Regions from separate parts of the Burkholderia cenocepacia genome, predicted to be linked through region 1. Evidence: riboswitches for the same ligand, from Rfam matches in the RefSeq annotation. Region 1 holds a riboswitch; each other region holds the start of a gene.
What was found. Region 1 has a riboswitch for cobalamin ahead of SY91_RS24740 (CbtB-domain containing protein). Riboswitches for the same ligand answer to the same signal wherever they lie in the genome.
Positions count from the first base shown of each region.

Region 2: it holds a riboswitch for cobalamin, as region 1 does, so the genes downstream of both, SY91_RS15440 (FecCD family ABC transporter permease) here and SY91_RS24740 (CbtB-domain containing protein) in region 1, are expected to answer to the same signal.
Region 3: it holds a riboswitch for cobalamin, as region 1 does, so the genes downstream of both, cobA (uroporphyrinogen-III C-methyltransferase) here and SY91_RS24740 (CbtB-domain containing protein) in region 1, are expected to answer to the same signal.

Region 1 is NZ_CP060040.1:1,863,959-1,877,861, reverse strand. It holds rRNA gene SY91_RS24775 (23S ribosomal RNA) at 1-1,585, shown strand, start outside; rRNA gene rrf (5S ribosomal RNA) at 1,739-1,851, shown strand; gene SY91_RS24765 (hypothetical protein) at 2,039-2,257, opposite strand; gene SY91_RS24760 (DHA2 family efflux MFS transporter permease subunit) at 2,448-3,872, shown strand; gene SY91_RS24755 (2OG-Fe(II) oxygenase) at 4,128-4,889, opposite strand; gene SY91_RS24750 (inorganic phosphate transporter) at 5,192-6,784, opposite strand; gene SY91_RS24745 (histidine phosphatase family protein) at 6,949-7,539, opposite strand; cobalamin riboswitch at 7,586-7,729, shown strand; gene SY91_RS24740 (CbtB-domain containing protein) at 7,762-7,971, shown strand; gene SY91_RS24735 (CbtA family protein) at 7,985-8,707, shown strand; gene SY91_RS24730 (LysR family transcriptional regulator) at 8,729-9,637, opposite strand; gene metE (5-methyltetrahydropteroyltriglutamate--homocysteine S-methyltransferase) at 9,765-12,059, shown strand; gene SY91_RS24720 (MFS transporter) at 12,173-13,498, opposite strand; gene speB (agmatinase) at 13,554-13,903, opposite strand, start outside.
Region 2 is NZ_CP060039.1:3,266,185-3,271,589, forward strand. It holds gene SY91_RS15425 (adenosylcobinamide-GDP ribazoletransferase) at 1-99, opposite strand, end outside; gene cobT (nicotinate-nucleotide--dimethylbenzimidazole phosphoribosyltransferase) at 89-1,144, opposite strand; gene SY91_RS15435 (ABC transporter ATP-binding protein) at 1,206-2,021, opposite strand; gene SY91_RS15440 (FecCD family ABC transporter permease) at 2,018-3,133, opposite strand; cobalamin riboswitch at 3,175-3,423, opposite strand; gene SY91_RS15445 (ATPase) at 3,578-3,928, shown strand; gene SY91_RS15450 (cell division protein ZapA) at 3,925-4,239, shown strand; RNA gene ssrS (6S RNA) at 4,321-4,502, shown strand; gene SY91_RS15460 (EVE domain-containing protein) at 4,573-5,034, shown strand; gene SY91_RS15465 (SIMPL domain-containing protein) at 5,215-5,405, shown strand, end outside.
Region 3 is NZ_CP060039.1:2,392,090-2,397,494, forward strand. It holds partial or broken gene SY91_RS11400 (cobyrinate a,c-diamide synthase) at 1-1,246, opposite strand, end outside; gene cobO (cob(I)yrinic acid a,c-diamide adenosyltransferase) at 1,249-1,851, opposite strand; gene SY91_RS11410 (cobalamin biosynthesis protein) at 1,886-2,263, opposite strand; gene cobA (uroporphyrinogen-III C-methyltransferase) at 2,260-3,069, opposite strand; cobalamin riboswitch at 3,179-3,415, opposite strand; gene SY91_RS11420 (TonB-dependent siderophore receptor) at 3,485-5,405, opposite strand, start outside.

The sequences.
Region 1 (13,903 bases):
CCCAAGGTTTCCTACGCAACGTTCATCGGCGTAGGGTGAGTCGGCCCCTAAGGCGAGGCAGAAATGCGTAGCTGATGGGAAGCAGGTCAATATTCCTGCACCATTGTTAGATGCGATGGGGGACGGATCGCGGAAGGTTGTCCGGGTGTTGGAAGTCCCGGTCGCTGCATTGGAGAAGGCGCTTAGGCAAATCCGGGCGCGCAATTCAAGGGTGTGGCGCGAGCTCCTTCGGGAGCGAAGCAATTGGAAGTGGTTCCAAGAAAAGCCTCTAAGCTTCAGTCTAACGATGACCGTACCGCAAACCGACACAGGTGGGCGAGATGAGTATTCTAAGGCGCTTGAGAGAACTCGGGAGAAGGAACTCGGCAAATTGGTACCGTAACTTCGGGATAAGGTACGCCCTTGTAGCTTGACTGGCCTGCGCCAGGAGGGTGAAGGGGTTGCAATAAACTGGTGGCTGCGACTGTTTAATAAAAACACAGCACTCTGCAAACACGAAAGTGGACGTATAGGGTGTGACGCCTGCCCGGTGCCGGAAGATTAAATGATGGGGTGCAAGCTCTTGATTGAAGTCCCGGTAAACGGCGGCCGTAACTATAACGGTCCTAAGGTAGCGAAATTCCTTGTCGGGTAAGTTCCGACCTGCACGAATGGCGTAACGATGGCCACACTGTCTCCTCCCGAGACTCAGCGAAGTTGAAGTGTTTGTGATGATGCAATCTACCCGCGGCTAGACGGAAAGACCCCATGAACCTTTACTGTAGCTTTGCATTGGACTTTGAACCGATCTGTGTAGGATAGGTGGGAGGCTATGAAACCGGAACGCTAGTTTCGGTGGAGCCGTCCTTGAAATACCACCCTGGTTTGTTTGAGGTTCTAACCTTGGCCCGTGATCCGGGTCGGGGACAGTGCATGGTAGGCAGTTTGACTGGGGCGGTCTCCTCCCAAAGCGTAACGGAGGAGTACGAAGGTACGCTAGGTACGGTCGGAAATCGTGCTGATAGTGCAATGGCATAAGCGTGCTTAACTGCGAGACCGACAAGTCGAGCAGGTGCGAAAGCAGGTCATAGTGATCCGGTGGTTCTGTATGGAAGGGCCATCGCTCAACGGATAAAAGGTACTCTGGGGATAACAGGCTGATACCGCCCAAGAGTTCATATCGACGGCGGTGTTTGGCACCTCGATGTCGGCTCATCTCATCCTGGGGCTGTAGCCGGTCCCAAGGGTATGGCTGTTCGCCATTTAAAGAGGTACGTGAGCTGGGTTTAAAACGTCGTGAGACAGTTTGGTCCCTATCTGCCGTGGGCGTTGGATATTTGAAGGGGGCTGCTCCTAGTACGAGAGGACCGGAGTGGACGAACCTCTGGTGTACCGGTTGTCACGCCAGTGGCATCGCCGGGTAGCTATGTTCGGAAGAGATAACCGCTGAAAGCATCTAAGCGGGAAACTCGCCTTAAGATGAGATATCCCTGGGGACTAGATCCCCTTGAAGGGTCGTTCGAGACCAGGACGTTGATAGGTCAGGTGTGTAAGCGCAGTAATGCGTTCAGCTAACTGATACTAATTGCCCGTAAGGCTTGATCCTATAACAAGTCTGCCTTGTAGATCGGCGCCGTGCGACAGCACCGGCCGCGATCCAAAGCGACATGTTGGATTCTCGTGTGTGATACACACAACCTAATTACTGCTTCTTCCAAGATTGGTTCTGTTGGCCACGCCAGCAGAACAACCCCCTTTGCCTGATGACCATAGCGAGTCGGTCCCACCCCTTCCCATCCCGAACAGGACCGTGAAACGACTCTACGCCGATGATAGTGCGGATTCCCGTGTGAAAGTAGGTAATCGTCAGGCTCCCTTAGCCAGAAACCCCCGCCCGACAAGGCGGGGGTTTTTGCATTTCAACGGCGGAAATGTGCATGGCGGGGTGAAGCCTTACCAACGCGACTGCATTAGCATCCCACCCACGCCATCAATCCCTGCATCCCATTCTCTCAATCGCTTCTATCTCCGGCGATTCAATTGCTTATTGATCGTATCTTCAATCAAGATGCAATTTCTTCTCCGCAACTGTGTCGCCCGGAAACCTCGGCACGTCCTCTGCTCGCCATACCCATCCGTCTTCAAGAATCGAGTCCGACCGACGGCGCACGTCCGCCGACGATGTTGCGATGGACGATGTTCGACGATGATCGATAAACGTCACTTTCTGGGCGAAAATTTCCGCTTCATCTGGCCGTTCTTCGATGCGCAGTGCCATGCGTTCCTCTCCACGAACACAGCGCGAAAGCCTCATAAAAATCTATGCGCATAAAGTTCATTCGAGTGACTTGGTCGACAGAGCGGCGGGCAAGCCCTTCGAGGTAATATCACCGCTCGTCCCGATTTCCCGGTACTGCTTGCATCCGCTGGTGATCGGTGTCCTTTGCATTCCGTCTCCTGCATCGTTCATGACTGACAGCCCCGCCCAAAGTGGTCGGACGACCGACTTCTTGCCATACCTCGTCGCCGCGACATTCTTCATGGAGTACCTTGATACGACCGTGATCGCGACGGCGCTACCGCAAATGGCCAATTCGTTCGGCGTGGGGCCTAACGCGCTGAGTCTCGGGATGACGGCCTACATGTTGGCGCTGGCGGTGTTCATTCCGATCAGCGGCTGGATCGCGGATCGCTATGGCTCGCGTACGGTGTTCGCGAGTGCGATCGTCGTCTTTACCGGCGCGTCGGTGCTGTGCGGGCTGTCCGAAGGCGTGATGTCGTTCACGGCTGCCCGGCTGCTGCAGGGTGTCGGCGGGGCGATGATGGTGCCGGTCGGGCGAATGATCGTCGTGCGAAGTACCGAGAAGGCGAAGCTGATGCGCGCGATCGCGACGATTACGTGGCCGGGCATCGTCGCACCCGTCGTCGGGCCGCCGATCGGCGGCTTCATCACGACCTACGCGTCGTGGCGATGGATCTTCCTGTTGAACGTCCCGTTCGGCCTTGCCGCACTCGTTTGTACCTGGCTGATCGTCCGGAACACGCGGGCCGACGAGCAACGGCCACTCGACTGGGTTGGCTTCGTGCTGGCCGGTGGCGCATTGACCTGTTTGCTGATCGGTACCGAAGCGGCCGGCCAGCAGGATGTCGACTTCACGCGCGCGGGTGTCCTGGTGGGCGCAAGCGTCCTGTTCGGTATCGCTGCGTGGCTGTATGCGCGACACAGCACGCATCCGCTGCTCGATTTCACGACGTTGAAGGTGCCGACGTTCTCGGTGACGGTGATCACCGGTTCGATCACGCGAATGGCGATCAACGCCGTCCCGTACCTGCTGCCGCTGCTGTTCCAGATCGGCTTCGGGCTGTCGCCGTTCCAGTCAGGTCTGCTGCTGCTCGCGAGCGCGCTCGGCAACCTCGGGATGAAGGCGGGCACGTCGTGGATACTCGACCGTTACGGCTTTCGGCGTGTCGCGCTCGTCGACGTGACGATCGTCGGCATCTTCACCATCGCATGCGGCTGGTTGACCGCGTCGACGCCGCTGGCGATTACGCTGCTCGTCGTATTCGTCTACGGGCTCACGCGATCGATGCAGTTCACGACGCTCGCGACGCTGGCTTATGCGGATATCCCCTCTCACCAGACGAGCGCGGCCAGCACGCTGTGGAGCGCCGCGCAGCAAATGACGATCGGGATGGGGATCGCGTTCGGTGCATTGTCGCTGCGGCTCGCAGCATTGGTGCGCGGCGATGCGGCCGGCATGCACTACGTGCTCGCCGATTTTCGCTGGGCGTTCATCGCGGCGGGCGTGCTCGCGCTGCTGACGTTGCCGGGCTATGCACGGCTGGCTTCCGATGCCGGCGACCGGCTGCGGGCCAACATGGCGCGAGGATAGGCCGACTGCCAATCGTATTGGCGGGATGGCAGGTGAGTACGCATGTTTTGTGGCGCTCACCAAAAGCGCTGATTCGTTGCGGCCGCGACCGCTTGACGGTCAGCGCAATCGGTCTCCAGTCACTGCGGGCGAGCGGCCATCTGGCCGGCCATGCTTGATCGGAATGCTCTGCGAACGATGACGTGCGGTGCCGGGATGAGCAGAGTGCGATGCGCGACAAGCGGCACGACAGCAGCGCAGCTGTTCCGCCTCCCGCTACTGCGCGTCATGGAAGATGATGCCAACCGTATGGCGGTGGCCGCTTCGAATCCGGCTGACGCCGTGGCGCAGGTTGACGCGATAGATGCCTCGGGTTCCCTGCACCGGCCGGCCGTGTACCGCGAAGATCACCGCGTCGCCTTGTGTCAGCGGCACCACTTCCGCACGCGACTGCATGCGTGGACGCTGTTCCGTCAGCACGAATTCCCCACCAGTGAAATCACGGCCCGGCGCCGACAGCAGGATCGCGACCTGCAGCGGAAATACGTGCTCGCCATACAGGTCCTGATGGAGGCAGTTGTAGTCGTCGGCGCCGTATTGCAGGATCAGCGGCGTCGGTCGCGTCTGTCCCGCTGCATGGCAGCGATCGAGGAATGTCGCATGGTCTTTGGGATAACGAACGTCGATCCCGAGTGCGTGGTTCCAGCGATTCGCGATCGGCGCGAGATGCGGGTACATCGTCGCACGCAGCTCGGCGATGACCGCAGGCAGCGGATACGCGAAATACTTGTATTCGCCGCGGCCAAAGCCGTGCCGCGCCATCACGACGCGTGAACGATAGAGCGCATCGCGCGGATAGAGCGACGCGAGTGCATCGCACTCGCTGGCCGACATCAGGCCCGGTACGCGCGCGCATCCGAAGCGATCGAGCTCGGCATCGACGCTCGGCCAGTCGAGGGTGTCGACGCGTTGCGCGATGTCCAGCGATTCGACGGCAGGTTGCAGATCGGCAATGTTCACGGGCGTACCTCGGGGCATGGGCAGCGTGGCGCCGTGCGGTCGCGCACGGTCGAGTTCACGATGAAAGTTGATGAACCCAGTCTAGCGGCGTCCGGGAGCCGGCACGCTCCAGATCTTGCGCTTTAATTCGGGCGGCGAAACGGGGAAACGTTGAAGGCGCGGCACCGACACACTGAACGTGGCGACGTGCCGGAGCGAAGAGGCGAAGAGGCGAAGAGGCGAAGAGGCGAAGAGGCGAAGAGGCGAAGAGGCGAAGAGGCGACAAATCGAGCCTACGCGGCGGATAGCCGGCTATCGCCCGCCACCCGCCGCACCCACGATCAGGCCAGCGACCGGAACAACCAGTAAAGCCCTGCTGCCAGCGCGATCGACGCCGGCAGCGTCAGCACCCATGCGAGGACGAGGCTGCGCACGGTGCTCCATTGCAGCCCGGAGCCGTTCGCCGCCATCGTGCCCGCGACGCCCGACGACAGCACGTGCGTCGTCGACACGGGCAGCCCGTACATGTCGGCGGCGCCGATCGTCAGCATCGCGACGAGTTCGGCCGATGCGCCCTGTCCGTACGTCAGGTGCTGCTTGCCGATTTTTTCGCCGACGGTCACGACGATCCGCTTCCAGCCGACCATCGTGCCGAGGCCCAGCGCGATCGCGACGGCCACCTTCACCCACGTCGGAATGAACTTGGTCGCGTGGTCGAGCTGCTTGCGATAGTTGTCGATCGCGAGCTTGTCATCGGTGGCGAATGCGGGCTGGCCCGACTTCTCCATCAGACGAATGGCTTCGGAGACCAGATACATCGTGTTGCGCACGTTGTCGACGTCGTGCTGCGGTACGGCCGCCATCGAGCCCGACGCGCCGACGGCGGTCGCGAGCGACGTGGACAATTGCGCGACGGCCGGCAGCACGGCGGGCGTCAGTTCACGATGCTGCACGTAGTGTTCGACATCGGCGCGCGGGTTCGCGGACGGCGCGACGCCGTTCGTGTACTTCCCGAACGTCGCGGCCGCCTGGTTCGCGACCGCCACGAAAGTCTGCGATTCGGCGGGCGTGACGGCCTTGTTCAGCGCGTAGGCGGTCGGCACCGTGCCGATCAGGATCAGCATGATGAGGCCCATCCCTTTCTGCCCGTCGTTCGACCCGTGCGCGAACGACACGCCGGTGCAGGTGAGGACCAGCAGGCAGCGAATCCAGAACGGCGGCGGCTGATCCTTCGGCGGCTCCTTGTACAGCTCCGGAATCCGCACGAGCGCCTTCAGCGCAAGCAGCAGCAGTGACGCACACAGGAACCCGACGATCGGCGACAGCAGCAGCGACTTGCCGACGCCGAGGGCCTGGCCCCAGTCGACCCCACTCGTGCCGGACGGCCCGTGCATCAGCTGGTTCATCAGCCCGACGCCGATGATCGACCCGATCAGCGTATGCGAGCTCGACGACGGCAACCCGAAATACCAGGTCGCGAGGTTCCAGACGATCGCGGCGATCAGCAGCGCGAACACCATCGCGAAGCCCGAGCCGCTGCCGACCTGCAGGATCAGCTCGACCGGCAGCAACTGCAGGATGCCGAACGCGACGGCACCGCTCGAGACCATCACGCCGAGGAAGTTCCACATGCCCGACCAGATCACCGCGACGTTCGGCGTCAGCGAGTGCGTGTAGATCACGGTCGCGACCGCATTCGCGGTGTCGTGGAAGCCGTTGACGAATTCGAAGCCGAGCGCGATCAGCAGTGCGGCGCCGAGCAGCAGGTATGGGAACAGTGTCCCTTCGCGGACCGGCGCCAGATCGGCGACCAGGTGCGTGGCGATATAGACGGCGCCGAGCACGAGCACCAGCAGGAATGCGGCATAGCCGACCTGTCGGGTGCGTGCGACGGAGCCCGGATTGTTCGGGGCGGACGAAGCGGGTTGATTCATGACGGCATCTCGTGAGGGAACCGCGTCCGATGCTAGCTGCGGCTAGCCGTCAGTTTGATGACAGTCGGGATGACGAACGGTGTGTCTTACGGGATGTAAGGCGGGCGGCGGCATGCGACGCGCCGGAGCGCGTCGTCGACTCACATAGTGAACATCACAGTGACTTACGCGCCGGTGTCGCGCGGGTCATCGTCCGTCGTGGCCAACGTCCAGCCGGCCGGCGATGCGACGAACGTCGTGCACGACAGCGGCGCGACGTCGAGACGCGCGGCCGCTTCGGGAGCCATCCGCAGCACATGCGCGATGGCCGCGCGGACGATCGGCGCATGCGTGATCGCGACGACGTCGCGCTCGGGCGGCAGCGCGTTCAACCAGGTGCCGATCCGGTGCGCGGCGGCTTCGAACGATTCGCCGCGATGCGGCGACGCGGACGGCGTGCCGAGCCACGCGGCAAGTTCGTCAGGGAGGTCGCGTGCGAGATCATGCAGCCGCTTGCCGCGCCAGTGGCCGTAATCGATGTCGCGCAGCGCGTCGTCGATGTCGGCGCGCAGCCCGAGCGCATCGGCGGTCTGCCTGGCGCAGCGTGCCGGGCTGCACAGCACGAGCGAGCCCGCGACGGCCTTCCACCGGCCACGCAGCGCAGCAGCTTCGGCGAGCCCGTGCGCGTCGAGCGGATCGTCGTCGGGAAACGTGCCGGTGCGCATGGCGCGGGTCGATGCGTGGGCGATCAGGCGCAGTGAGGCAGGTAGGGTCATGTCGGTTGTCGGATGATCCGGAACGGAGCGCGCTCGCCCATCTGTGATCGCTTCAATACGCGAACGTTCGCGCGTACAATTCGCCCGATACGAAGCGCGGAAGCCGGTGCAATTCCGGCGCGGTCGCGCCACTGTAACCGGAGAATCGATGATCCCGGAAGCCAGACCTGCCTTCGTACCCATCCATCATTTGTCGGGGCGCGATTCCCCTGAGGTGCATCCATGAGCGAAGCAGTGCTGAAGCCGGCGGTCGTGCCGGCACCCATTCCCGTCCGTGAGTTGTTGCCGTGGGCCGTGTTCGTCGGCCTGATTCTGCTGCTGGCCTTGTATTTCGTCGGTGCGGAACAGGGCGCGACGTCGCTCGTGCCGGGCATGGTCGTCCACGAATTCGTCCACGACGGCCGCCATCTGCTCGGCTTTCCCTGCCACTGACGCGGAGCCTACGATGGTCGGAAAGCTGCTCATGCGCGGGATGCTCGCAGGCATCGCCGCGGGCCTCCTCACGTTCGGTTTCGCCAGGATCGTCGGCGAACCGCAAGTCGATCAGGCGATCGCCTTCGAAGAAAAAACCACCGCCGCTCAAGGCGAGGCGCCGGAGCCCGAGCTGGTCAGCCGCCACACGCAGGCCGGCCTTGGCTTGCTGACGGGCGTCGTGACGTACGGCGCGGCATTCGGCGGGCTGTTCTCGCTGGTCTTCGCGTATGCGTACGGACGCGGCAGCCGCCTGCCGGCACGGCCGCTGGCCGCGTGGCTCGCGCTGGCGGCATTCGTCGCGCTCGTGATCGTGCCGAACCTCAAGTACCCGGCCAATCCGCCGTCGGTCGGCGATCCCGACACGATCGGTTATCGCACCGGGCTGTTCTTCCTGATGATCGCGATCTCGGTCGCGACGATGGTGTTCTCGGTCGGCGTGCGCCGCCATCTGCTGGCGAAGCTCGGCCAGTGGAACGCGTCGATCGTCGCCGGGCTCGTGTTCGTCGCGATCATCGCGGCCGTGCAGGTCGGGCTGCCGTCGGTCAGCGAGTTGCCGGCCGATTTCCCGGCGGCGTTGCTGTGGAAGTTCCGCGTGGCGGCGATCGGCATGCAGGTGATCATGTGGACGACGCTCGGCCTGCTGTTCGGCGCGTGGGTCGAACGCGGCGAACGCGCCGGCATGCGCGCCGCCTGAACGCGGGGCAAACGGGCGCGCCTAGCGCAGCATGCGTGGCGCGTTCCACGTCGATTCGCGCGCCAGCGCGACGAACGCGGCCAGATAGTCGACCGCTGCGTCCGCTTCGCGGATGCCGAGAAAGATCTGCTTTGCGATGCCTTTCTTGCCGAGCTTGACCGGCACGACCGGCATCCGGTCCGCATACTCGTCGGCGAGCCACCGCGGCAGTGCTGCCACGCCGCGCCCACTCGCGACCATCTGCAACATGATGTCGGTCGTCTCGATCGACTTGTGCCGCCTCGGCACGATGCCGGCCGGCGTCAGGAACTGGTTGTAGATGTCGAGCCGGTCGGTTTCGACCGGGTACGTGATCAGGACCTCGTCGGTCAGTTGCTCGGGCGTCACGTGGTCGACGTTCGCGAGCCGGTGTGAATCCGCGACCACCAGCACCTGTTCGTAGTCGAACACGGGATCGAAGCGCAGCCCCGGCTTGTTCAGCGGATCGGGTGTGACGAGCACGTCGATGTCGTAACCGAACAGCGCGCCGATGCCGCCGAACTGGAAGCGCTGCTTCACGTCCACGTCGACGTCGGGCCAGCGCGACAGGTACGGCGACACGACCTTCAGCAGCCACTGGTAGCACGGATGGCACTCCATCCCGATGCGCAGCGTGCCGCGCTCGCCCTTCGCGTACTGCTTCATCCGCTCCTCGGCGAGCTCGAACTGCGGCAGCAGCCGGTTCGCCAGCTTCAGCAGATATTGCCCGCCCTGCGTGAGCCGCAGGCCGCGGCCTTCACGGTCCCAGATCGGCGTGCCGAGCTGCTGCTCGATCTTCCGGACGGTGTGGCTGAGCGCCGATTGCGTGAGGTGCAGCGCATTGGCCGCCGCGGTCAGCGAGCCCTGACGCTCGACTTCACGAATGACGACGAGATGGAATCGTTCCAGCATGGATCGCGCGCATCTCACGGATGCATGAAAAATGTTAATGGATGAATGAAATAATGCCATTTTATTTCATGGTTTGAAATCCCTATGATGGCTGCCGGATCTACTCTTTCTTCTGAACGGCAGCTTCATGGTCACGACACACAACCTCGGTTTTCCGCGCATCGGCGCGAAGCGCGAACTCAAGTTCGGTCTCGAACGCTACTGGAAGGGCGAATCGTCGCGCGACGAACTGAAGGCGCTCGGCGCCGCGCTGCGCCGGCGCCACTGGCACGACCAGCGCGATCTCGATCTCGCGCCGATCGGCGACTTCGCGTTCTATGACCAGGTGCTCGACATGAGCTTCACGCTCGGCAACCTGCCGAAGCGCGTGCAGGATTTCCACGGCGATGCGCTCGACAATTATTTCCGCGTCGCGCGCGGCCGGTCCGCGCAGTCGGCCGAGGAGCACGCCGCGTGCTGCGGCGGCGTCGCGGCCGGCGAAATGACGAAGTGGTTCGACACGAACTATCACTACATCGTGCCGGAGTTCCATGCGGACACGAACTTCTCGCTCGATCCGTCGCGCCTGCTGCTGCAACTGGCCGAAGCGAACGCGCAGGGTGTGAATGCGAAACCGGTGATTCTCGGCCCGGTCACGTATCTGTGGCTCGGCAAGGCGAAGGACGATTCGGATCGCCTCGCGCTGCTGCCGAAGCTGCTGCCGGTGTACGGCGCGCTGCTCGACACGCTGACCGCGCAGGGCGTCGAATGGGTGCAGATCGACGAGCCGATTCTCGTGACCGAACTCGATGCCGAATGGCGTCAGGCATTCCGCATCGCGTATGCGGCGCTCGAAACGCGCCGCATCAAGCTGCTGCTTGCCACGTACTTCGGCCAGCTTCAGGACAATCTGACGCTCGCGGCGTCGCTGCCGGTCGACGGCCTGCATATCGACGCGATCAACGCCCGCGACGAAGTCGACGCACTGGTGCGTGAGCTGCCGGCCGAACGCGTGCTGTCGGTCGGCGCGATCAACGGCCGCAACATCTGGAAGACGGACCTGAACGCGGCGCTCGACTGGCTCGAACCGCTCGCGAAGCAACTGGGCGATCGCCTGTGGCTCGCGCCGTCGTGCTCGCTGCTGCACGTGCCGGTCGACCTCGCGAGCGAGGAGAAGCTCGACGCGGAAATCCGCTCGTGGCTCGCATTCGCGCTGCAGAAACTCGACGAACTGAAGGTGCTCGCGACCGCACTGAACGAAGGCCGCGACAAGGTAGCCGACGCGCTCGCCGCGAATGCCGCCGCGATCGATTCGCGCCGCCGCTCGCCGCGCGTGAACAATCCGGTGGTGAAGGCCGCGATCGCGCGCATCGACGCGCAGCTCGGCAACCGCGCGAGCCCCTATGCGCAGCGTGCGTCGAAGCAGTCGGCGCGCCTGAACCTGCCAGCGTTCCCGACGACGACGATCGGCTCGTTCCCGCAGACCGCCGAAATCCGCCAGGCGCGCAGCCGGTTCAAGGCCGGCGCGCTGGACGAAGCCGGCTATCGCACGGCGATGCAGGCCGAGATCGAACGCAGCGTGCGCGAACAGGAATCGCTCGAACTCGACGTGCTCGTGCATGGCGAAGCCGAGCGCAACGACATGGTCGAATACTTCGGCGAGCAGCTCGACGGCTACGCATTCAGCCAGTTCGGCTGGGTGCAGTCGTACGGTTCGCGCTGCGTGAAGCCGCCGATCCTGTTCGGCGACATCAGCCGCCCCAAGGCGATGACGGTCGAGTGGATCGCCTATGCGCAGTCGCTGACGCGCAAGCCGATGAAGGGCATGCTGACCGGCCCCGTGACGATCCTGAACTGGTCGTTCGTGCGAGACGACCAGCCGCGCGCGGTGTCGTGCTACCAGCTTGCGCTGGCGATCCGCGAGGAAGTGCTCGATCTCGAGAGGGCCGGCGTGCGCGTGATCCAGATCGACGAAGCGGCGCTGCGCGAAGGGCTGCCATTGCGTCGCGCGCAGTGGAACGAATACCTGAAATGGGCGGTGGAGTCGTTCCGCATCACCGCGAACGGCGTGCAGGACGACACGCAGATCCACACGCACATGTGCTATTCGGAATTCAACGACATCATCGCGTCGATCGCCGACATGGATGCCGATGTGATCACGATCGAGACGTCTCGCTCGGACATGGAGCTGCTCGATGCGTTCGACACCTTCAAGTATCCGAACGAAATCGGGCCGGGCGTGTACGACATCCATTCGCCGAACATCCCGACGCAGGATCACATCGTCGGGCTGATGAGGAAGGCGGCCGAGCGGATTCCGGCGGAACGTCTGTGGGTGAACCCGGATTGCGGCTTGAAGACGCGCCAGTGGGCGGAAGTGATTCCGGCGCTGACTAACATGGTTGCCGCCGCGAAGACGCTGCGCAATCAGGTGCAGTAACTACGCGACAGGCACCGTGCGGTACCGTCGCGGTCGACGATCGATGACAGGACGAAAAGAAACGACCCGCGAAAGCGGGTCGTTTTTCGTCATGCATGCGTTGGCGACAGGCGCTACGCGGTGCGCGCGCCGCGCGGCAGCGCGTCGTCCGTCTTGCCGGTCGCGCCCGCATCGTCGATGCTGACGCGGCGCGAGATCAACCACACGCACAGCGACGACAGCACGGCGGCACTCGCGTACTGGATCGCGAGCGGCCACCATTGCGGCGCGGTGTTCTGCGCGATGATGGTCGCGACCAGCGGCGTGAGGCCGCCGGCGAGCGCGCCGCACACCTGGTACGCGATCGAGATTGCGGTATAGCGAATCCGCGCGACGAAGATGCCGCTGACGAAGCCCGCGACGACCGAGTAGTAGCCCGATTCCGCGAGCGTCGCGAGGCCGACGCCGACCGTGATCGACACCGGCGTGCCCAGGTGTACGAGCGGCAGCATCACGAACGGGACGATCATCGCCCACGCGCCGGTGATCAGCAGCACGCGCGTGGTGCCGAAGCGCTGCGCGAGGAACGCGGCCGCGAGCTGCACGACGAACTGCAGCACTGCGACGATCGTCATGCAATGCAGCACCATCGACCGGTCGAGCGACAGGAACTGCGTCGCATAACTGATCATGAAGATGTTGCTGAAATACACGCCGGCGATACCGTACACGTTCGCGCCGATCGCGAGCAGCAGCAGCGGCCAGACCTTGAGCGCTTCGCGCAGCGGTTTCTGCGCGATGTTGCCGCTCTTCCTGACTTCCTCGAACTCGGGCGACTCCGACACGCTCGCGCGGATCACGAAGCCGACGATCAGCAGCACCGAGCTCGCGAGGAACGGCACGCGCCAGCCCCAGTTCATCATGTCGTCCTTCGACAGCGTGCTGATCGCGCCGAACGCGAGCATCGACAGGATCAGGCCGCTCGCGCTGCCGAGCTGCGCGAACGACGCGAAGAAGGTGCGCTTGCCTTCGGGCGCGTGCTCGCCGGCCAGCAGCACCGCGCCGCCCCATTCGCCGCCCACCGCGATGCCTTGCAGCACGCGCATCAGCACCAGCAGGATCGGTGCGATCACGCCGGCTTGGGCATGGGTGGGCAGCAGGCCGATCGCGACCGTCGACACGGCCATCAGCATCAGCGTCGCGAGCAGCGACCGCTTGCGGCCGAAGCGGTCGCCGAGATAGCCGAACATCACGCCGCCGAGCGGCCGCGCGAAGAAGCCGACCGCGAACGAGCCGAACGATGCGAGCAGGCTGATGAAGCGGTTTTCGCCGGGAAAGAACAGCGGCCCGAATACGATGGCGGCGGCGGTCGCATAACTATAGAAGTCGTACCACTCGATCGTGGTGCCGACGAACGAAGCGAGCGCCGCCCGCCTCGGCTGCTTGACGGAAGTCCCCATCTCGATGTGTGCTCCTCTGGAATCCTCTGATTTTGGAATAGTGGCGGCGCCGCGATCAGTCGCGGTACGCGACGCCTGGCAGCACGCACAGCAGCTCGTACGCGAGGTTCGCGCCGAGGAGCGCCGTGGTGCCGAACGGGTCGTACGGCGGCGCGACTTCGACGAGATCGCAGCCGACGATGTTCAGCCCCTTCGCGCCGCGGATGAGCTCGAGCGCCTGCGGCACCGTGAGGCCCGCGATTTCCGGCGTGCCGGTGCCCGGCGCGTAGGCCGGATCGATGCCGTCGATGTCGAACGTGATGTAGACGGGCGTGTCGCCGATGCGCGCGCGCACTTCTTCCATCAGCGGCGCGAGCGACGTGTTCCAGCATTCCTCGGCCTGGACCACGCGGAAACCCTGCTCGC
Region 2 (5,405 bases), on a different replicon from region 1:
GCCGATCGAGCGCGGCACGGGCACGCGCGTGAAATAGCCGAGCGCGACGAAGAAGTAGCGCAGTTCGGCCCGTATGCCGCGCGCGCGCTCAGGCGTCACGATTGTCGACGCCGGCGGACTCGAAGCTCGCCATCTCGCTGAGGAACGCAGCCGCCGCGCGCACCAGCGGCAGCGCGAGCGCGGCGCCCGTGCCTTCGCCGAGGCGCAGGTCGAGCGCGAGCAGCGGTTTCGCGCCGAAATGCTCGAGCATGCGCCGGTGCCCGGCCTCGTGCGACGTATGCGAGAACACGCAGTAGTCGCGCACGCCGGGCGCGATGCGCTCGGCGACGAGCAGCGCGGCCGTCGCGATGAAGCCGTCGACGAGGATCGTCATCCGCTCGCTCGCGGCCGCGAGGTACGCGCCCGTCATCATCGCGATCTCGAAGCCGCCGAACGTCGCGAGCACGTCGAGCGGCGCGATCGCATGCGAGTGCTTGACGAGCGCGCGGCCGAGCACCGCGCGCTTGTGCGCGAGACCCTGGTCGTCGAGGCCCGTGCCGCGGCCCACGCAGGCATCGATCGGCACGTCGAGCAGGCGGCTCATCAGGCAGGCGGCCGACGACGTGTTCGCGATCCCCATCTCGCCGAAACCGATCACGTTCGTGCCGAGCGACGCGTGCAGGCGTACCCGCCCCGCGCCAGCGGCCAGCGCCGTCATCGCTTCTTCACGCGTCATCGCCGGCTCCGTCGCGAAGTTGCGCGTGCCGCGCGCGACCGGCAGCGACACCAGCCGGTCCGACAGCGGCAGCGGCGACGCGACGCCCGCATCGACGATCTCGAGCGTGCTCTGCGCGACGCCCGAAAACGCATTGATCGCCGCACCGCCGGCCAGGAAGTTCGCGACCATCTGGGCGGTCACCGCCTGCGGATAAGGACTGACGCCTTCGGCCGCGATCCCGTGGTCGCCCGCGAACACGATCGTCACCGGACGCTGCACGACCGGTCGCTCGCTTAGCTGGATCAGGCCGATCTGCAGCGCGAGCGCCTCGAGCTGGCCGAGGCTACCCGGTGGCTTGGTCTTGTGGTCGATCACCTGTTGGAGGCGCTTGCGCAGCGCGTCGTCGAGCGGCGCGATCGCGGGCGGGAATGGGGTGGGAGTCGTCATCGAGGAGCCGGGTCGTGGGCGCGGCTGGCGCCGCGCATCGAAAAAATCGGAACAGGAAAGGTCATTGTCGCGCAGGCCATGCCGGCAGCAGCGCATCGCGGCCATTCTCGCGGATCAGCACGAGCGGATAGCCGAACGCGTCGCTCGCGCGCTCGGGCGTCAATACATCGTGCACGAGGCCGGCCGACGCATGGCCACGGCCGTCGAGCAATAGCGCATGTGTCGCGAAGCGCCGCGCGAGATTCAGGTCGTGACACGAAAACAATATCGTGCGCGGGGCTGCCGCGAGCCAGGCGGCCAGCGCAGTGAGGCAATCGATCTGGTGATGCAGGTCGAGATGCGCGAGCGGTTCGTCGAGCAGCATCAGCGGTGCATCCTGACACAGCGTCGCGGCCAGCGCGACTCGCTGCCGCTCGCCGCCCGACAGCGACATCACGTCGCGCGACGCGAGCGGGCTCAGGTCGAACGTCGCGAGCGCAGCGCGCGCGGCCGCGCGGTCGTCGTCGCGCTCCCAGCCCCAGCCGCCGAGATACGGAAAGCGGTTGAGCAGCACCGTGTCGAACACGGTCGCGCTGAACGCATCGTGCAATTGCTGCGGCATCAGCGCGCGGCGCCGCGCGAGTGGCTCGGGGCGCCACGCGGCAAGCGGCCGGCCGTCGATCTCGACGTGTCCGCCGGCCGGCGGCTGCAATCCCGCGAGCGTGGCGAGCAGCGTCGTCTTGCCCGCACCGTTCGGCCCGGCGACGCACCAGATCTCGCCAGGGCCGAACGCCTGCGTGAAGCGGTCGAGCAACGTGCGCGCGCCGGCCTTCAGCGTCAGGTCGACGGCCCTGTAGTGCAGGTCGCCGGCGGCGGCGTTCAGTGCGGGGCCCGTCATCGCATCGGCCTCCTCAGCAACATCCACAGGAACACCGGCACGCCGATCAACGCGGTCATCACGCCGACCGGCAATTGCGCGGGTGCGATCGCGGTACGCGCGAGGAGGTCGGCCGCCATCACGCCGCCGCCGCCCGCGAGCATCGCGGCCGGCAGCAGCATCCGCTGGTCGTTGCCGAACGCGAGCCGCAATGCATGCGGCACGACGAGGCCGACGAAGCCGATCGTGCCAGCCGTCGTCACCGCGGCCGCGGCGGCCAGCGACGCGACGAGATAGATCCGCACGCGCAACCGCGCGACCGGCACGCCGAGCGCGAGCGCGGTCGCATCGCCGCGCAGCAGCACGTTCAGTTGCGGCGCGACCGGCAGCGCGACGCCTGCGCTCAGCAGCAGCGCGCCCCACGCGAACCACGGCGCCGTCGCGCCGTTCAGGTCGCCCGTCAGCCAGAAGATGATGCCGCGCAGCCGCGCGTCGGGCGCGAGTGACAGCAACAGCGTGACGAACGCGCCCCACCCCGCCGCGATCACGACGCCGGTGAGCAGCAGCCGCGGCGACGCGTCGCGCGATTCGCCCCGCCACAGCTCGCGCCGCGCGAGACCGAGCACCAGCGCGACCGATACGAGCGAACCGGCGAACGCGGATGCGTCGACGAGCCACCATGCGCCGCCCGCGATCATCGCGACGAGCGCGAAGCCGGCCGCGCCGCCGGACACGCCCAGCACGTACGGCTCCGCGAGCGGATTGCGCAGCAGCACCTGCAACAACGCGCCGGCCAGCGCGAGCAGCGCGCCGCACGCGAAACCCGCGAGCGCGCGCGGCAGGCGCAGCGTCCGGACGATGTCGGCAAACAGGGTGTCGCCGCCGTGCGGCACGAGGGATGCGAGCGCCTGCCACGGCGACATCGGCACGCTGCCGATCGACAGCGACGCGACGAACAGCAGCGAGACCAACGCGGCCAGCGCGGCCCAGATGACGGTGGCGCGTGCGGCGCTCATGCCGCGCACGGCCGCGCGCACGACGCGCGGCGCATCCGCTTGCGGCAGCCGGCCGGGCGCGACAGGGGCGCGGGGCGGACGATTGGGGTCGGCATCGAAGAACGTTCCGTGAAACATTGCGCGCCCTGCTTCCCCGCAGGTCGCGCGTCATGAAGCCCGTGCGGGCTCCCCGTCTCGGCCGGTATCCGGGCTGGCGGCGGACCGGCTCGCCTTCCCGCGCGATGACGCGCAGTGGCCCGCGCCCGCATGCGACCTGCACGCGAAACGCACCCGAGCCGGCCTGCGTCACACGACGCAGCCGCTTACCGTTGCGGGGGCAGCGCAGGTTGGCACGCTCGCGGAGCCGCACCCTGCTTCCCGTTTAACCGCGCGTCCTGCGCGCGAGCACCGAGGCGGCGCCAGTTTAGGAGGCGGTCGCGCGAGCGTCAAGGAAGCGTCCGGAGCGGCGCGGGACACGCCTATTCGCGGCAAGAAGCCGGGGTGTTACGACTGGAAACGTTACAGATGTCGGATTGCGCGTTATTCCGCGCTAAAATGCTGGGTCTTTAGAGGACGCAGCAAATGCTCAACGAACTCGAAACCCTATCTCAAAATATTGGCCGTCTGATTTCGCTGAACAAGCGCTATCACTCGGAACGGCTCGCGCTCGAGGAGCAGGTCGCGCAATTGCGCGCGGAAGCGGACACGGTCCGCGCGGAACTCGCGCAGCTGCGCGACGAACGCAATGCGCTCGCGGCCGAGCGCGACACACTGTCGGCGAAGATCGACGACGCCCAGGTGAAACTGAACGCGATTCTCGAAAAGCTGCCGCGCTCGAAGAGCGCGGAGCAAGCCGACAACCAGCTCGACCTGCTCGATGCGCAGGCGCGCACGGATGGCGATGACGCGGCCAGCCACGGAGAACATGCATGAGCACCAAGCAGATCGAAGTCTCGATTCTCGGTCAGCCCTATCGACTCGCCTGTTCGGCCGAGACCGAAGCGGCGCTGCTCGAAGCGGTCGCGCGCGTCGACGCCGAGATGTCGAAAATCCGCTCGAACAGCTCGGTGCGCGGCACCGACCGCATCGCGGTGATGGCGGCGCTGTCGCTTGCATCGGAATTGCTGCGACTGCAAACGAGCGTGCGGCACGGTGAAGCATTTCCGGCCGAGGAAATCCGTCGTACAATGCACCAGATGAACGAACAGCTCGGCGCGGTGCTCGCACAGCACGAGACGCAGTAACGTTTCAAACGATACGTCGATTCCGCTTGATCTCGACGATCAACGGTGGTCAAATTGGCGCATCGAATCACAGTTCAGTCAGCTTCCCTGCCTGGTTCGCCAAGGTCATATATTCCTTGAACCAATGCCATGTGCACGGTTGCGGAAATTTGTAGCACGGGCGCGCGCGTCACTCTGTCTGATGTACCCGAAGTGCTGCTAACTGCGACCAATTCTGAACCTCAGGTTCAGGATGCCGGCCTAGCGGCCAAGGCGGGGGCCTATCCAACGGCATCGGGAAAGTCCCGGTGCCGTTTTCTTTTGTAGCGGCCTTTTTCTGCGTCGATCACGACCATGCAATACTGGCTGATGAAGTCCGAACCGGACGAAGCGAGCATCGACGATCTCGCCAACGCACCGCAGCGCTCGCTGCCGTGGACCGGCGTGCGCAACTATCAGGCGCGCAATTTCATGCGCGACACGATGAAGATCGGCGACGGCGTGCTGTTCTATCACTCCAGCTGCCCCGAGCCGGGCATCGCGGGCCTCGCCGAAGTATCGTCGACGCCCTACCCCGATCCCACGCAGTTCGATCCGAAAAGCCCCTATTACGACCCGAAATCGACGCAGGAAGCGCCACGCTGGCTGCTCGTCGACGTGCGCTTCGTGAAGAAGTCGCCGCTCGTGCCGCTCGCCGCGCTGCGCGAGCACGACGAGCTCGCCGACATGCGCGTGCTCGCGCGCGGCAACCGGCTGTCGATCACGCCCGTCACGCGGGCGGAATGGCGATTCATCACCGAAAAGTTGATGAAGTAGGCGCGCGCCAAACGTCAAATCCGGTCAGTACGCGTTGCCGCAACGGAACTCGCGGAGCATTCGCGCAGCCTAAGCAACCGCTGTCGGCCAATCGGGCCGGCTGTCGTTTTTTCGTCGCGCGGTACGCCCGCGTCGCGCACGCGTGATCCGCGTGCGCGCCCTCGCACAAGGAGTCCAACAATGACCAAGAAATCCGCACTCGCGCTGTCGCTCGCCCTCGCCGCCGCCGTTCCCGTCGCGCTGACGCTCGCATCGCCCGCCGCGCACGCGCAGGCGGCGAACCCGCACTTTCCGGAGCCGGCGGGCGTGCTGTCGCTGTCGTCGCAGGCCAGTGCCGACGTGCCGCAGGACATCATCCACATCACGCTGTT
Region 3 (5,405 bases), on a different replicon from region 1:
ATGTGCATGTACGTCGCGACGATCGCGCCCACGCGATAAACGGCTTCGCCGCCGCCCTCCGAGCCATCGGGGCGGGCGGCGGTCGCGACCGGCACCAGCGGCGTATCCAGCCGCGAATAATGAAACGTATGCCCGCGCATCGGCCCGGTGCGCGTATCGAACTGCTGCATGCCGAGCGCCGCGAACCGGCGCTGCATCGTCGCATGGCCCCGAAGCAGGCCAAGCATCGGCGTCGTCGACCCATCCACGTCGGTCAGCGATTCGCACAGATACACCATCCCCCGCATTCCGCGACGATCGGCCGGCCGGCTGCCGCATGCGCGCGAATCGTCCGTGCGGTCGTGGCATTCGCGGCCAGCGTCGCCGCATGCAGTTCCGGATAGCCGCCCGGCAAAAACAGCGCGTCGCAATCGTCAGGCACGGGTTCGTCGGCAAGCGGCGAGAAGAACCGCAGCACCGCACCGAGCGCATCGAGCAGCACAAGGTTCGCCGGATAGATGAACGAAAACGCCGCATCGCGCGCTACCGCGATCCGCTTGCCGGCGAGCGCGCGCGGCAGCGGCGCCGCAACGTCCGGTTCCGCGAACGCGACGGCAGGCGGCAATTCGGCGAGCGCGGTTTGCGCGAGCACATCGGCCGCACGATCGAGCCGCGCGTCGAGATCATCGATATCGGCCGGCTGATGCAGGCCGAGATGCCGTTCCGGCAGCGCGATACCCGCATCGGCCGGCACGTGGCCGAGCCAGCGCAGGTCGTCGGGCAACGCCTGTTGCAGCAACTCCGCGTGCCGAGCCGAGCCGACGCGGTTGGCCAGCACGCCGTGAAACGGCAGCCCCGGCCGAAACCGCGCGAGCCCGAACGCGATCGCCGCGAACGTCTGCGCCATCGCCTTCGCCGAAATCACCGCGACGACCGGCACGCCGAACGCGGCCGCGAGATCGGCGCTGCTCGGTGTGCCGTCGAACAAGCCCATCACGCCTTCGATCAGGATCAGGTCCGCGTCGCGCGCGGCTTCGGCGAGCAGCGCACGGCAACCGGCCCCGCCGACCATCCCGAGGTCGAGCGCATGCACGGGTGCGCCGCTCGCGCGTTCGAGCAGCATCGGATCGAGAAAATCGGGCCCGGTCTTGAACACGCGCACGCGGCGGCCGAGCCGCCGGTGCAGCCGCGCGAGGCCGGCCGTCACCGACGTCTTGCCCTGGCCGGACGCGGGCGCGCTGACGAACAGCGCGGGGCAGGCCGGCATGCTCAGAACTCCACGCCGCGCTGCGCCTTCACGCCTTGCTCCTTGTACGGATGCTTGACGAGCCGCATTTCGGTGACGAGATCGGCCGCATCGATCAGCGCATCGGGCGCATGCCGCCCGGTGACGACGACGTGCACCGACTCCGGACGCGCGACGAGCGTCGCGAGCACTTCGTCGAGCGGCAGGTATTCGTACTTCAGCACGGTGTTCAGCTCGTCGAGGATCACCATCCGGTAGTCGCCGCTGTCGATCATCCGGCGCGCCTCGTCCCAGCCCTTGCGCGCGGTCGCGATGTCGGCGTCGCGGTTCTGCGTGTTCCACGTATAGCCGTCGCCCATCGTCACGAAATCGCATTCCGCGACCGCGCCGAGAAAGTCGCGCTCGGACGTATGCAGCGCCCCCTTGATGAACTGCACGACACCGAGCCGCATGCCGTGGCCGAGCACGCGCACGGCCATCCCGAACGCGGCCGTGCTCTTGCCCTTGCCGTTGCCGGTATGGACGATCAGCAGGCCTTTTTCCTGAGTGGCCGCGGCCTGCTTCTTCTCGTGGCCGGCGCGGCGGCGTTCGGCCATCCGCTGATGGGATTCGGAATCGGTCTTCATCGGGAATCGTCCTGTCGAAAGCGAAACATTGGGTTCAGAGCGGGCCGGCGAGCGCGACCGTCACGCCGCCCAGCATGGATTTGGCGCCGAGCAGCCGACCGTGCGGCGCGGCGAGTTGCGCGCATGGCTCGGCCACGCCCGCGACGCCGAAGCGGGCCAGCGCGGCGTCGGACGGGCCGCTCGCGGCCAGTTCCGGACGGCTCGCGAGTTGCGCCGCCTCGAACGCGACGAGCGGCCAGCCACGGCGCGCGCATAGCGTGCGCAGCGCACGGGCGCATGCCTTGTCGGCGAGCGTCGCGACGAGCGCCGGTTCGGCGGCCGGGTAGCGCGCGAGCGCGGCGCGGATCGCGGCATCGAGTTGCGCGGCCGTGACGCCCGCGCGGAAGCCGACACCGAGCGCGACGCGCATCATGCGTGGCCGCCGAGCGCCGCGCGCACCGCCGGATCGTCGGCGAGCGCCGCGACGCGGCCGATCACGACGATCGCCGGCGAACCGATATGGGCCTCGCCGACGCGCGCGACGAGCGTATCGAGCGTCGCGAGTACGTGGCGCTGTCCGGCTCGCGTGGCGTTCTCGATCGCCGCGCACGGCGTGTCGTCGGGCAGGCCGCCATCGCGCAGCGCCGCGGCAATCGCGTCGAGCCGGCGGATGCCCATGTAGATCACGATCGTCATGCGGGTGGCTGCGAGCGCGCGCCAGTCCGGCTCGTCGGCCCCCGCGCCGTGGCCCGTGACGAAGATCACGCCCTGCGCGTCGCCGCGGTGCGTGACCGGGATGCCGAGCGCGGCCGGCGCGGCGATGCCCGCGGTGATGCCGTTGACGACTTCCACCGGAAAGCCCGCCGCGCCGAGCGCGACCAGTTCCTCGCCGCCGCGGCCGAACACGAACGGATCGCCGCCCTTGAGCCGCGCGACGCTGCGGCCCGCGCGCAGGTGCGCGAGCATCGCGGCGACGATCGCCTCCTGCGGCGTCGACGCATGGCCGCCACGCTTGCCGACGTGCTCGATCAGCGCATCGGCGCGTGCATGGCGCAGCACGTCGGGGTTCACGAGATCGTCGACGAGCAGCACGTCGGCCGTGCCGATCGCGCGCACGGCCCTGAGGGTCAACAGGTCGGCGTCGCCGGGGCCGGCGCCGACGAGCCAGGCGCGGCTCATCGTGCGCGGCACGGCGCGCACCGTGTCGAAACAGTGGAACAGGGAAGGCGGGCGGCACATCGGCGGCCGGCGGACAGGCAGTGCATGGCGGATCGGGCGAAACCCGCGCGAGCGCGGGTGGAATGCGCACCCCATCCGTCCCCCGCGGATCGGGCGTTCGGCGAGCAGCGCGCTCGCCCCTTGCGTCGGCCGGTATCCGGGCTGGCCGCTTGCCAGGCCGCAGCCTTCCCGCCCGGTCGAAGGGCAGTGGCATCGCGGGCGGCCTGGGCGCAGCGCGGGGAAGTGCGTTGCGCGGGCGGCGTACCGTTGCGGGGACAGCACAGGCCGGGCGGCGATCCGCCTCCTGTTTCCCGTTTAACTGCATGCGCGGAATGCGCATGCGAGCACCGAACGCGGCGCATACGATAGCACAGGCGTGCAACCCGCAAGCCGCCCGGCGGGCCGGCTGCGCGGGGTGTCGGCGCTACCCGCGAGGTCAGAACTTGTATGCCGCCGTCAGCGTGAACGTGCGTGGCGTACCGGGCATGATCTGCGCGAGGCCCGTCGCATTCGCGTAGTAATCGCGATCGGTCAGGTTGACGGCCGCCAGCGTCACCTCGAAGTCGCGCGTGCGATAGCCGGCCTTGCCGTCCCAGCGAACGTACGCGGGCAGTTCGAGCAGGTTGTCGCGATCGGCGTAACGCGCGCCTTCGTACACCACCCCGAGTTCCGCGAAAAAACCGCGTAGCGGCGCATGGCTGACGAACAGGCTGCCGTTCGACGCCGACACGCCCGCCGAGCGCTTGCCTGCGTACTTCGGTTCGGCGTCGACCACCCGCGCATGTTGCCAGCCGATGCCGCCGCGGACGAACCAGTTGCCCGCGAGCCGGCCGGCGACGCCCAGTTCCAGGCCGCGATTGCGCTCGAGGCCGGTGAGGTCGAAAAAGCCCGGGCGAACCGGATCGGCGATGCGGCGGTTGTACAGGTCGAGCTGAAACAGCGCGAGCGTCGTGCTCAGCGCGCCGGCGCGCCAGTCGCTTTTCACGCCGATCTCGTATTGGCGCGTGTATTGCGGGCCGAGATCGTTGGCGTTGCCGCGCGCATCGGGCGTGATGCCGATCAGGTCGCCACCGACCGGCGCGAAGTTCTTGCTGTACGACGCATACAGGCTGTGCGCGCCGACCGGCGACCACACGACGCCGAGCCGCGGGCTCCATGCCGCCGTCGTGCGCCGTGCATGCAGGCCGTTCAGCGCGTTGGTCGAATCGACGTCGAAACGTTCCCCGCGCAGGCCGCCGAGGAGTTTCCACGCTCGCCCGAGGTCGACGCGATCCTGCGCGAAGATCGCGTAGTCGCTGACGCGGTGGCGGTTCATCGCGTACGGGCGCGGCGTCGAGCCGACCAAGGCGAAGCGATCCGGCCCGGTCACCGGAATCGGCGCCGCGTCGGCCTGCCAGAGCGTCGGCGTGCGTTTCTGCCAGCCGTATTCGATGCCGAACAGCAGGTGATGCAGCGCCGGACCGGTCGCGACCTTGCCGCCCAGTTCGACACCGGTCTGCACGTTGAGATGCGTCATGTCCTGCAGGTAGCGCGCCCGCTGCACGCGCCGGTAGTCGCGCGGCTTCGCGACGTAGCTTTGCGTGACGTAGGTATTGTCGAAGGTGCTGCGTAAATTCAGCACCCCGAGCGTATGGCGCAATTCCCAGTCGCCGTCGAGCGCGTGCGTGAAGACCGAGCGCCAGTTCATGTTCTCGTCGCGGATCGTGTCGCGGCCCGCCGCGCCGAAGAAGGTCGCGCGTGGCGCGGACGGCAGCGAGAACGCGAACGGCTTGCCGGCCGCGTCGACCGCGGCGACCGGCGCCGGCATGCCGCGATCGGGCACGCGCCGGTACGCGTCGTATTCGAACTGCAGCAGCCAGCTTCGCCGCGCGTCCCGCCATTTGATTGACGGCGCGACGTACTGGCGCGTGCCGTCGACGTGGTCGCGGAAGCTGCCTGCGTGTTCGCGTCCGGCATTGAACCGCACGCTCCATGCGCTCGACAGCATGCGGTTGAGATCGACCGACGCGCCGAGCCGTCCATAGCTGCCGGTCGCTGCCGACACATGCCCGAAGTTTTCCGGCAACGGCTGCTTGGTGATCCGGTTGATGACGCCGCCGCCGCTGCCGCGCCCGTACAGCGCGGCAGCCGGCCCCTTCAGCACTTCGACGCGTTCGATGTTGCCGAGACTGCGCACGTATTGCGCATCGTCGCGCATGCCGTCGAGCAGCAGGTCGCCCGCGGCGGAAAAGCCGCGAATGCGGAACGCATCGAAGCGCGTGTCCGACGTATTGGACACACCGGGCACGCCGGCCAACGCGTCGGCCAGCGTGCGGCCGCCATAGGACAGCGTTTCCTCTACCGGGACGCTGTCGATG